4 regions of the Pseudoalteromonas sp. SR41-7 genome follow, and region 4 is predicted to be linked to each of the others. Evidence: predicted binding sites of a transcription regulator. Region 4 holds the regulator's gene; each other region holds the start of a gene.
What was found. The regulator sigma-54, encoded in region 4, starts transcription at its own class of promoters, with help from an activator protein. The targets are predictions, from matches to a motif close to GTTGGCACGNNNNTNGNNT.
Positions count from the first base shown of each region.

Region 1: the regulator sigma-54 is predicted to act here: its motif matches at 2,120-2,138, upstream of H5092_RS19055 (diacylglycerol kinase family protein).
Region 2: the regulator sigma-54 is predicted to act here: its motif matches at 1,837-1,855, upstream of H5092_RS04235 (DUF1328 domain-containing protein).
Region 3: the regulator sigma-54 is predicted to act here: its motif matches at 1,221-1,239, upstream of fliE (flagellar hook-basal body complex protein FliE).

Region 1 is NZ_JACJEF010000020.1:23,361-26,511, reverse strand. It holds gene H5092_RS19060 (DMT family transporter) at 14-943, shown strand; gene H5092_RS19055 (diacylglycerol kinase family protein) at 981-1,850, opposite strand; gene H5092_RS19050 (hypothetical protein) at 2,176-2,316, shown strand; tRNA gene H5092_RS19045 (tRNA-Ser) at 2,535-2,625, shown strand; tRNA gene H5092_RS19040 (tRNA-Ser) at 2,677-2,769, shown strand; gene H5092_RS19035 (RNA-binding protein) at 3,077-3,151, shown strand, end outside.
Region 2 is NZ_JACJEF010000002.1:327,254-330,404, reverse strand. It holds gene oadA (sodium-extruding oxaloacetate decarboxylase subunit alpha) at 1-1,118, opposite strand, end outside; gene H5092_RS04240 (OadG family protein) at 1,130-1,375, opposite strand; gene H5092_RS04235 (DUF1328 domain-containing protein) at 1,895-2,068, shown strand; gene H5092_RS04230 (hypothetical protein) at 2,127-2,318, shown strand; gene H5092_RS04225 (YcxB family protein) at 2,453-2,920, shown strand; gene csrA (carbon storage regulator CsrA) at 2,971-3,151, opposite strand, start outside.
Region 3 is NZ_JACJEF010000001.1:114,739-117,889, forward strand. It holds gene fliF (flagellar basal-body MS-ring/collar protein FliF) at 1-828, opposite strand, end outside; gene fliE (flagellar hook-basal body complex protein FliE) at 849-1,181, opposite strand; gene H5092_RS00585 (sigma-54 dependent transcriptional regulator) at 1,338-2,804, opposite strand; gene H5092_RS00590 (PAS domain-containing sensor histidine kinase) at 2,801-3,151, opposite strand, start outside.
Region 4 is NZ_JACJEF010000001.1:476,324-479,474, forward strand. It holds gene lptA (lipopolysaccharide transport periplasmic protein LptA) at 1-141, shown strand, start outside; gene lptB (LPS export ABC transporter ATP-binding protein) at 138-863, shown strand; gene H5092_RS02215 (RNA polymerase factor sigma-54) at 933-2,432, shown strand; gene hpf (ribosome hibernation promoting factor) at 2,459-2,746, shown strand; gene ptsN (PTS IIA-like nitrogen regulatory protein PtsN) at 2,751-3,151, shown strand, end outside.

The sequences.
Region 1 (3,151 bases), on a different contig from region 4:
TTGGAGAGTAACCATGAAAAGTGCAGCGCTATACATTACAACCGTTTTAATTTGGGGTTCTACTTGGTTAGCCATCGAATTTCAGCTAGGTGATATTGCGGTAGAGCTATCGTTATTTTATCGCTTTGCTATTGCAGCACTTTTAATGTGGTTATATGTAGCGTACAAAAAACCGGATATGCGCTTTTCATTAATCGATCATGGCTTTTTTGCTTTGTTGGCTATTTGTAATTTTGCCTTAAATTACTTAATGCTTTACTGGGCACAAAATTACTTAACCTCCGCTATGACCTCTATCGCCTTTTCACTATTGCTGGTTATGAACATAGTTAACACTCGACTATTTTTTGGTAAACCTATCTCAAAACGAATTTATACCGGTGCCGCACTCGCTGTATTAGGTATTACGTGTCTGTTTTGGCCACAGTTACAGCAGTTCGACTTAAGTAACGGTGCATTGGTCGGGTTACTACTTGCCCTTGGTGGCACCTTTGTGGCTTCATTGGGCAACATGATAAGCGTTCGTAATTCTCGTAAGCAAATTGGCGTATTGCAGGGCAATGCATGGGGCATGTTATATAGTGCTATAGGCTTAGCTTTATATGTATTAATGAACGATGTGCAATTTAGTTTAAACGCCCCAACTAGCTACTGGTTATCATTACTTTATTTATCAATATTTGGCACAGTAATCGCTTTTGGTTGTTACTTTGCACTACTAAAAAATATAGGCCCTGAAAAAGCCAGCTACGTTATTGTTTTATTCCCATTAGTGGCAGTAACACTGAGTAGCTTTTTTGAAGGCTTTGAATGGCACGCAAATACCTTTGCAGGGTTTAGCTTAGTGCTATTAGGTAACGCCATTGTGCTTACCCCAACAAAACGAATTAACGCCTTTTTAGCTAATAGAGCAATAGCTAAAAGTGGCTCCGTCCCCAGTTAGACGCGTTATTAACGCAACTAACGCAAAAGCGCCTACTTTACTGAAGGCGCTTTTTTATTGGCATATGAAAAAGTAAGGCCTGTCCATACACACTAACAACTGCAGGAGTTTTACCTATCAGCTCACCATCTGCTTCAATCAATAACCCTTCAGTTTTTATGGAAGCTGTATTTAAGCGACTATAGGTAAGGTTTTTTATATACTCATGACGCTTAAAAAATAACTTAATAAAGCTTATTACATTATAAAAAAGCCCACCCGATCGCATTTGATAACACTCAAGCTGGCCATCAGTTAAATCTGCTTTTGGCGCTATTTTTAGCCCGCCACCAAAGTACTTATGATTAGCAAATACAGTAATTAAATTTTGATACTGCCGAGCATCGTTATTAAACGTACCTTGTAACTGCTGAGCTTGATAATAAAATAGCTCTTTAATGCTCGTCCAACTGTAATCAAAAGATGAAAAACTAGCTTTATCGTTAATAGTTTTAATCACATGAGCATCAAATCCTACCCCTGCAATATTAATAAAATAGCGGCTATTAATTTTTCCTATATCAATGGCTGTCGGTGTATTAAATAATGCCTTTCGCCAATCATCTTCTTTGCAATTAAACCCTCTGGAGAAATCGTTACCTGTACCGCAAGGTAATAATGCTAACGAACAGCTGCTCCCTATTAGTGCATTAACCGCCAAGTTCAATGTACCATCGCCACCTAGTGCAACTACTTTGGGAAATTTACTCAGTAACAACCTTATTTGAGCGCAGTCATCGTCAAAGCTTCCCGTTGTAGTAAATATACAATAAGAAAAGCTGCGTTTTTTACAGATATTTTTAAGCCATGCCAATGATTTTTGGCTCTGTTTTTTGATACTTGGTTTAATAATTATAAGTAGTGACAAGCTTTTGTTTCCAGCAATGTATTTTAGAGTGAGATAACAAACGTTTAATTAAATTTTTTTAATCTGAATAAATAATCAAAAAACATTGTATAAAATGCATAAAAATAAATTAAAAAACCAAAAACCCCAACATCAAAGGGGTTAAAACCAACCGTCATATAAATAGCTATGCAAAAACAGTAATGCAACTTACTGAATCGCATATTAATAAAATCAATTCAGATTAGTTTAACTAATCCCTCAGGCTCAATTTTTATCGTTGTATTTTTAATCAAACAACGTGCAAAATGCACGCGATTTCAACAGATACGACCGGAGCAAAATAATGAAACCAATTAATACATTAAATCAAACAGCAGTAGCGCAAGTAGCCGTTAAACCAACTAACCGTAAAGCAAGAATGTTAGCTAAACTTAACACGATTGGTAAAAGACTAGCACTTAGCGGTGCAGCTCAATATAAATAATCACCCAACCATGATTATTTTTCGGTGCAGCGAACACTCAACCACTAAATGAAGTCACTTATTTAGCTCCCATTGTTTGCTGCAACCTATTTATTTTATTAAAAATTGCCTTAATTTCCCCTTATTTACAAAAAAAACCTCATTTACGTATATTTTTTAGGCAAACAGTCATTTTGCTATTTACACAGCGGTATCACCTAAGTATTATTCTGCGTCACGGAGAGATGGCAGAGTGGTCGAATGCACCGGTCTTGAAAACCGGCATGGGTTTATAGCCCATCTAGGGTTCAAATCCCTATCTCTCCACCATATTTTAATTGGTGGATTTTTTTATTCCATCAATACAACCGGTTATGCGTTGGAGAGGTGTCCGAGTGGCCGAAGGAGCTCCCCTGCTAAGGGAGTATAGAGTTTGTAGCTCTATCGAGGGTTCGAATCCCTCCCTCTCCACCATACTTAATTTAAACCACTTAATTGTGGTTTTTTTGTGCCTAAAATTTAACACCGATACTAAATTGGGAGGGTGAGAACCCTCGACATGGTTCGACAAAATGTCTGGAATATTTTAGGCCGCTGCAAGCGTCGCGTAGCGATTGATTACATGGATGTAAGCAAGTCTATCCCTCCCTCTGGACCATACGTAATTTAAACCACTTGATTGTGGTTTTTTGTGCCTAAAATTTATAAAAACTAAACAAATTGTGCCTAGTAATAACTTAGGGCATTATTAACACAACTTTAGCCACTTTTAGGTTTAGCTATGATCCGGTTCATATTGCTATCATTTTGCGCGGCAGCACCATTTTTTACCTTGGCACAAAGTACAACAGTGTAT
Region 2 (3,151 bases), on a different contig from region 4:
TATTCACCTTTTAATACGCCAGCAGTCTCTTTAGTAATTGTTTTATAACGCTCACCCGTTAGCACATTAAGTACCGCTTGAGTGCCAACAATTTGCGACGTTGGTGTTACTAAAGGTAAAAAGCCAAGATCTTCACGTACACGTGGGATCTCAAGTAAAACCTCATTAAGCTTATCGGCTGCGCCTTGCTCTTTAAGTTGGTTTTCCATGTTTGTAAGCATGCCACCAGGTACTTGAGCTAGTAAAATACGCCCATCAACCCCTTTTAAGCTACCTTCAAATGCCGCATATTTTTTACGTACATCTCTAAAGTAAGCAGCAATTTCTTCTAGGTGGTTTAAATCAAGCCCAGTATCACGCTCAGTCCCTTCAACTATCGATACAATAGTTTCAGTTGCAGAATGTCCATAAGTCATACTCATTGATGAAATAGCGGTATCGAGCATATCAATACCAGCATCAATTGCTTTTTGGTAAGTAGCAGTACTTAAACCTGTTGTAGCGTGGCACTGCATAGCAATTGGAATAGATACAGTTTCTTTAAGTGCTTTAATTAGTTTTTCAGCATCGTACGGCTTTAATAAACCCGCCATATCTTTAATACAAATTGAGTGACAACCCATATCTTCAAGCTGCTTTGCAAGAGTTAGCCACATATCAAGTGTATGAACTGGGCTAACTGTGTACGAAATAGTACCTTGAGCGTGAGCGCCTACTTTTACAGCCGCTTTAATAGCTGTTTCTAGATTGCGAACATCGTTCATTGCATCAAATATACGAAATACGTCAACGCCATTTTTATGTGCACGTTCTACAAATTTTTCAACTACGTCATCAGCGTAATGGCGGTAACCTAATAAGTTTTGACCGCGTAATAGCATTTGCTGTTTAGTATTAGGCATCGCTTTTTTAAGTGCACGAATACGCTCCCAAGGATCTTCGCCTAGATAACGAATACACGAGTCAAATGTAGCACCGCCCCACGATTCAATAGACCAATAACCCGCATCGTCTAATTTGCTAGCAATCGGTAGCATATCGTCTAGGCGCATACGCGTTGCTAATAATGATTGGTGAGCATCGCGTAATACCAATTCTGTTAATTTTAATTTAGCCATGTGTGTGCCTCTTATTTATTATTTAATTTGTACTGAGCAATGGCAGCACTAATAGCAGCGATGTGCTCATTAGGCACACCTTGAGATTTAAAAGATGGTGATTTAACTGGTGTCGCCACGTCAGGTTCGCTAAAGCGCGTCACCAAATTAGACATAAGCGTTACTGCACCAATTAATATCGACAGAAATACAAACACCCCAACCATGCCAGTAAGCATTAAGTTACCAGCCGTTGTGAGTAGAGCACCTATATCCATTTTTCTCCCCTTGAAACCCATATCGAAAATAAAAAATCGATTTAATTAAATATTTATTCACTGGATAATAACAAAACTAATCGCTTTGTCTACATCTTGTAAATTGGTAAAACCAATTAAACAATAAACAACATAACACTCAATTAATTTACATGCTATAACTCAGCAATCACGCGCTCTACAATACATACAAGAAATAACGACTATAGCTAATAGTTATATGGAATTTGTTAATTAACTATCAAGCTAAGTAAAAATAAACACTAATTCTTAATATAAAGTGCAAAGCCACACATCAATTGTTAATTGGTCTTACCAAAATAAGTTTATTTAGTGAACATTTAGCAGTTATTTGCAACAGTGTGAATAACTTACATAACAAAGCGTAAAAGTTACTAACCAACTAATAACTAGAACAACAGCGAAAAACCATAACCAATTGATATTTATACCAAATAAACTTTGGCATATAACTGGCATTAGTTATTATGAGCAAATTTGATAACCAAGGAGAAAACAATGTTACGCTGGACAATTACATTTTTAGTTATTGCTTTAATCGCTGCAGTGTTAGGTTTTGGTGGCATCGCAGGTGCCGCAGCTGGTATAGCAAAAATTATATTTTTTATCTTTTTAGTACTTTTAGTGATTTCATTAGTTTCAGGTGCACTACGTGGTAAATCACCCAGGTAGATAAAGCATTCAACTAACAAACACTAAAATTTAATTAATACTTACAAGGAATTACACTATGAACTCTACAACTTTAAAAGCAGCACTAATCGCAGTATTTGCAGGTTTTTTCATGATGGGTTGTGAAGACAACCATGCAGAAGATGCTGGCGAACGTATCGACGAAGCAGTAACTGATGTGCAAAACTCTGTTGAAGATGCATGTGAAAATGTTAAAGAAGGCGTGAACGCTGAAGAAACTAACTGTTAATTCTTCTTGTACCGCTAAAAAAAACGGCTTTCGAGCCGTTTTTTTGTGCCAGTAATAAAATCACTAACTATAAAGCTGCTCATTTAGCAGTTAGCTTGTTAAAATAAAAAAAACGATATTTAAAGCAAGGCAAAATGGCATTCACAACCACCTACACATTAGATAAACCCTACTTTTACGAGTGTTTTGATGAGTCACTCCCTTATAGTAAACGTGCAAAACCTAAATACTTTTTACTTGTGTTGCTAGTTGCGCTTGGTTTATTTGGCATTTATGTTTTAGACGATCATTACTTAGGATCGTTTATGATCATGTTAGCGGTACTCGAATGCGTCGCTTTTTACTATCGCAGACCATGGTGGGTAACCAGACAAATGCTCAGCAGAGCATCAGGCTCTGAGGTAACACTTACCTTTGATGAAGAAGGTATTAAATCTGCTAATCATTACAAAAGCTATAAATTAGAATGGCAAAATATAAGCGAAGTAATAGACACCCAGCAAGGTATTATTATTAAAAATAAAAGTGGTATGCAGTACATATCAAAACAAATACTTAATCCTGAAACACTCGCTTTTATAAACAAAAAAGCCACTCAGTGAGTGGCTTTTAGTCTAGTTGAGTTAATTACTCAACTACGTATACGTGTTGATTAAGCATTGCCCGGATTAGGGTTCGACTTTTCAGCTTGTATGCGCATGTAAATCTCTTCACGATGCACTGATACGTCTTTTGGTGCATTAACACCGATTCGAACTTGATTTCCTTTAACACCTAGAACAGTAACTGTTACTTCGTCACCAATCATTAGGGTTTCACCTACTCTACGAGTT
Region 3 (3,151 bases), 360 kb from region 4:
CCCAACAACCGGTATTAAAATACTGTCTATTTTTTCAAGATACTCTTGTTCGCGCTTACGTTCTAAATCGTATTCTTTACGAGAGCGTGCTGCTAATGAGCTTTGCGAACCTGAATTTAATAATCGACCATTTTGGTCAGTAACCGTAACACGTGCAGGCTCTAAGCCTTGTACTGCTGAAGCAATCATATCAACAACAGAGTCTACTTCTTCACGGTCAAGTGAGCGGCCACGCTTAAGTGTTAATACAACAGTAGCGGATGGTTTTTTCTCTCTGCGGGCAAATACGTTTTCTTTAGGGATGGCTAACAATACTTTGGCGCGAGTAATGTTATTTAGCTCTTCAATGGTGCGTGCTAATTGCTGTTCACGACCATGTTTTAAACGTTCACGCTCCAAGCGTTGGCTTACACCAAAGCCCATATCTTGCATAATTATGTCGGAGCCAGATGCAGGGCCTTGCTCTAACCCTTCGCGGGTCATTAGCAATTTAATGTTTTGGTATTCGCTTTCATCAACCGATACAACATTGCCATCTAGTTGGTATTCAATTTTTTGCGCATCTAAAAAGTCTAATGTTTGAATAAGCTCTTCTGTTTGCATTTTGCCTAACGGACGCATATCTGGCTGACGAGCCCAAATAATAATAAAAATCGCGATAGCTAAACAAATAGCCAATGCTATAACCAATGTTACTTGGCGCAATACATCAACACCATTTAAAGCACTTAAGTAGCCTGACTTTTGTTCTTGTTGATCATCACCACCACTTTGGTCAATACCGCCACCAGCAAGTGCTAGGTCTGTAGATTGGTTAGATTGCGCCACAATAATTCTCCACTACCTAATTAAACGGGCATGTTCATGATTTCTTTATAAGCTTCAACAAGTTTATTACGAACCTGTACTGTAGCCTCAAAAGCAACTGACGATTTTTGAGAAGCAATCATCGCCTCAGCAAGAGATACACTTCGATCCCCCATCTCAACTGCTGTTACTTTTTGCGCGGCATCTTGTTGTAACCCGTGCACTGAATTTATTGCATCACTTAGCATGTCGCCAAATTGTGCTGTAGAAGTAGACTGCACCTGAGTTGGCAGTTTATTAGTTTGATTATTACGGCCGGCTTCTAAAGCCATTGATTGCATTTCTTGAAATACAGCACTGTTTTGAATTTTCATAATTTATCTCTGACACGCAGTGAACTCTTATAAGTAATAAAGCACAAAGCATGCCAAATAATTAATCATTAAAATACAGTAGGTTAACTTTAATTTGTGTGAGTCAGAGTTTTGACAACCCTAAGCTCGCAGCGCAAACTTAGGGTTTATAGGAGGTTATGCAGGAAGTGAAATACCTAAATCGCGCATTTGCGCTAGTTTATAACGTAAAGTTCGTGGGCTTATACCCAACGTTTCAGCAACGTCTTTACGCTTACCTTGGCAACGTGCAAGGGTTTCTAAAATAATACGATGCTCTTTGTCTTTAAGCTCATCTTTATAGCTACCGGTATCTGCCGCTAGCAAACCTTGATTAGGCTCATCCTCAGCATGCGATTTTTCATCATAATATGCAGAGCTTAACGTGCTTTTATCAACACCTTTATCTGCATGAGCTAATTCTGTTGGCGATACGGTTTGCGCCGGTGCCAATGAAGGCTCCATAACAAAGTTATTAGATACTAAGTTTTCGATAAAAATAGCATGCTCGTTTATTGTGTTACCCGTGCGCAGTATAAGCGCACGCTGTATAACATTATCAAGCTCGCGTACATTACCAGGCCACGCGTGAGCCAGTAACTTTTGCTCAGCAGCTTTATCTAAATACGCCATAGGCTCTTTGCTTTTACTTATATGGCGCTCAATTAAATGCTTAGCCAATACAATAATATCGCCAGGGCGTTGGCACAATGGTCGCCACATAAGTGGAAAAACATTAAGCCTGTAATATAAATCTTCTCTAAACTGATTTTCAGACACAGCTTCTTTTAAATCACGATTACTGGTTGCCAAAATACGTACATCGAGCTGAATTGTTTTACGCCCCCCTAAACGCTCTACTTCACGTTCTTGCAGTACGCGTAAAAGTTTAGCTTGTAGCCCTAAGTCCATTTCAGTAATTTCATCAAGTAAAATAGTGCCGCCTTGTGCTTGCTCAAACTTACCCGGACATGCTTGAATCGCGCCCGTAAAAGCCCCTTTTTCGTAACCAAATAACGTGGCTTCGAGCATATTTTCAGGAATAGCCGCGCAGTTAATCGCTACAAATGGCTCATTACATCGGCTCGACTTATCATGAATATAACGCGCAAGTACTTCCTTACCTGAACCACTTGGACCAAGTACCATTACACTTGCATCAGAGCGTGCTACTTTACTTGCAAGCTCCAATAATTGAATACTAGTTGGGTCAGCAACAATGGGGCCGTCGGTTTCTTTTTCTTTTTCAGGCAAATAACGGCTCACCATATTTAACAGCACTTCAGGTGCAAATGGTTTTGCCATGTAGTCAATTGCACCTAGGCGCATGGCCTCTACCGCATCGTCAATTGTGGCATACGCCGTCATCATCAATACAGGTAAATCAGGATGGTTTAATTTAATACTGCGTAGTAAATCAAGCCCACTCATTGCGCCCATTTGCACGTCGCTTACAACAAGCGAAAATTGATCTTTTTTAAGTAGTAACATTGCTTGCTCAGCACTGCTCGCTGCAACACATTCAATACCCGACATTTCAAGGGTATCTATTAAGGCTTCACGAAGCCCTGCGTCATCTTCGACAACTAAAATAGTGTTACTCATAATGACCCCTCTAATTTAGATGTTGCCTTAATAGGCAGTAACAAGCTAAAGCAGGCACCACCATGCGTATTATTAGTCACATCAACACGGCCTTGGTGCGCACTAGCCACCGAACTCACTACAGCAAGCCCTAAACCTGTGCCCTGACTTTTTGTAGTAAAAAATGGTTCAAAAATTTTATCGCTTTGGCTTAAATCAACACCTGGGCCATTGTCGCTCACACTAATACGAACCATATCTAAATCTTTTAAATCTCTTTGTGCGCTAATTTTTACTTTTGCGCCGCTGCCAATAACTTGAATACTATTGTGCACAAGATTTTGAATAGCACTGGCCAATGCCGTTTT
Region 4 (3,151 bases):
AATGCTAAAAGCATTACCTACGACATAGAGCAGCAGCTCATCAGTGCCGAAAAAGATGAAAACTCAACTGACCGCGTTCACACAATTTTAGTACCGATCGAAACTAAAAAAAGTAAAAAAGGCGATAAAGGTCAACCATGAGCACATTAAAAGCAGAACTATTGGCAAAAAGCTATAAAGGTCGTGAAGTTGTAAAAAACGTCGGCCTTGAAGTACAAGCTGGCAGTATAGTTGGCTTACTTGGCCCTAACGGTGCTGGTAAAACAACGACTTTTTATATGATTGTAGGGCTTGTTCCTAGCGACAAAGGTAAAATATCTATTGATGATAACGATATTACTCTTTTACCTATGCATAGTCGTGCTAGATTAGGCATAGGCTACTTACCACAAGAGTCATCGATTTTTAGAAAGCTGACTGTTTATCAAAACTTAATGGCCATTTTAGAAACGCGCAAAGAACTAAATAAACAAGCCAGAGAAGACACGCTCAATAACTTATTAGATGAATTTAGCATACAACACATTCGTGATAGCCAAGGTATGGCATTATCGGGGGGAGAACGTCGTCGTGTAGAAATAGCACGAGCGCTGGCAGCAGATCCTAAATTTATATTACTGGATGAACCGTTTGCCGGTGTTGACCCTATTTCGGTATTAGATATAAAGAAAATAATAGAACATCTTAAAAATCGTGGGATTGGTGTATTAATTACCGACCATAACGTAAGAGAGACCCTTGATGTTTGTGAAAAAGCCTACATTGTTTCTCATGGGGAGCTGATTGCATCAGGTACTCCAGAACACGTATTAAATGATAAAACAGTACGCGATGTTTACTTAGGCGAGCAATTTAGGCTGTAACATTTACGCCATGTCTTTAAGCATCTGCTAGTATTAATTATAACAACATAAAAGGATTGTTAGAGATACATGAGGCAATCACTACAGCTGCGCATGGGCCAGCAACTTACAATGACTCCACAGTTGCAACAAGCTATTCGTTTGTTGCAACTCAGTACATTGGATCTCCAGCAAGAAATACAAGAAGCTCTCGACAGTAATCCACTATTAGAGGTTGAAGAGGCAGACTATTCCGAAGACGCTGCTGGTAAAAACGAGCAAAAAGCTGATACCGATGACATAACTGTTAGCGCATCTGCTGATGATGCTCCGAGCGAATACGAACAAGATACTGGTGAAGCACTTGCAAAAGACACGCTAAGTGACGACATGGCTATGGATGTCAGTTGGGATGAGTACATGAGTGCCGCTCCTGCAGCCTCATCAGGTCCAATGCCTGAAGACGAATCAATATACCAAGGCGCCTCTACTGAAACGCTCCATGAGTATTTAATGTGGCAATTACAACTAACGCCATTTAGCCCTACAGACGAAGCTATTGCTATTGCTATTGTAGAAGCTGTCGATGATTCAGGTATTTTAACACTAAGCTGCGAAGAGATTTTAGAAAGCTTTAATCAAGAAAACGAAGATGATAACGAAGTCGAACTTGATGAAATTGAAGCGGTATTAAAACGCATCCAACTGTTTGATCCTGTTGGTATTGCTGCACGTAGTTTACAAGAGTGTTTGTGTATTCAGCTTAATCAATTTGATAAAGAAACACCTTATATTAATGAAACGAAAATGATTTTAACCGAGCATATTGATCTATTAGCAGCTCGCGACTATCGTACATTAATGAAAAAAACTAAGCTCAAAGAAGAAGAGCTTAAAGAAGTAATGACACTAATACATACTCTCAACCCAAAACCTGCAGATACTATTGTAAGGGAAGAATCTGAGTATGTTATTCCTGATGTGTCAGTTAAAAAAATTAAAGGCCGCTGGGTTGTCGAATTAAACCCAGATAGCATGCCTAAAATTCGTGTTAATAGCCAATACGCAGCAATGTCTCGCACTGTAAAATCAAGTGGCGACAGCCAGTTTATTCGCTCACATTTACAAGAAGCTAAATGGTTTATTAAAAGCTTAGAAAGTAGAAACGACACGCTATTAAAAGTTACTAATTGTATTGTTAAGCAACAACAAGGCTTTTTTGAACATGGCCCTGAAGCCATGAAACCAATGGTTTTAAATGATGTTGCTGAAATGGTAGAAATGCACGAATCGACAATTTCTCGCGTAACTACTCAAAAGTACATGCATACACCCCGTGGTATATTTGAGCTTAAATATTTTTTCTCAAGCCATGTAAGTACTGAAAACGGTGGTGAATGTTCATCTACAGCAATACGTGCGCTTATCCGAAAATTAATCGCAGCAGAAAACTCAGCAAAACCATTGAGTGATAGCAAAATAGCGGATATATTGGCTGAGCAAGGAATTAAAGTAGCGAGACGTACAATCGCAAAATACCGCGAATCTCTTGCTATTCCACCGTCAAATCAGCGTAAAAGTCTGATTTAAGACGCTAAACTAAGAGGGTAATGCTTATGCAACTAAACTTAACTGGTCGTCACGTAGAATTAACCGATTCACTAAGAGACTATATTAATACTAAATTTGCGAAGCTTGAAAGACACTCTGATCATATTAATAATGTTCATGTCATTCTCGATGTAGAAAAATTAAATCAAAAAGCAGAAGCCACAATACACGTAAGCGGTGCTGAGCTATTTGCCTCTACAGAACATCAAGATATGTATGCCGCTATTGACTCGTTGATCGACAAGCTCGATCGCCAAGTAATCAAACACAAAGAGAAGCTTGCTCGACACTAATATGATGAAATTAAGTTCACTTATATGCCAGGACTGCAGCAAAGCTGCGGTCCTTTTTAATAGCAAAAAAAGAATTTTAGAGTTCATTAGCGAACTTGCTCACGACAAACTTCCGTATTTACCGCAACAAGATATTCTTAATGCTTTAATGAGCAGAGAGAAATTAGGTAGTACAGGTATAGGGCGTGGCATTGCTATTCCTCATGGAAGAATGAGCGGTGCAGAAGAGCCTTTGGCTTTAGTGCTCGTTAGCGAAACTCCAATAAACTTTGATGCAATCGATAATCGCCCTGTTGATATTTTTGTCGCACTCATCGTACCAGATGGCGATAACCAGCAGCACTTAAAGACTCTAGCAACCATTGCTGATAAACTAAACAACAAAGATTTTTGTAAACAGTTACG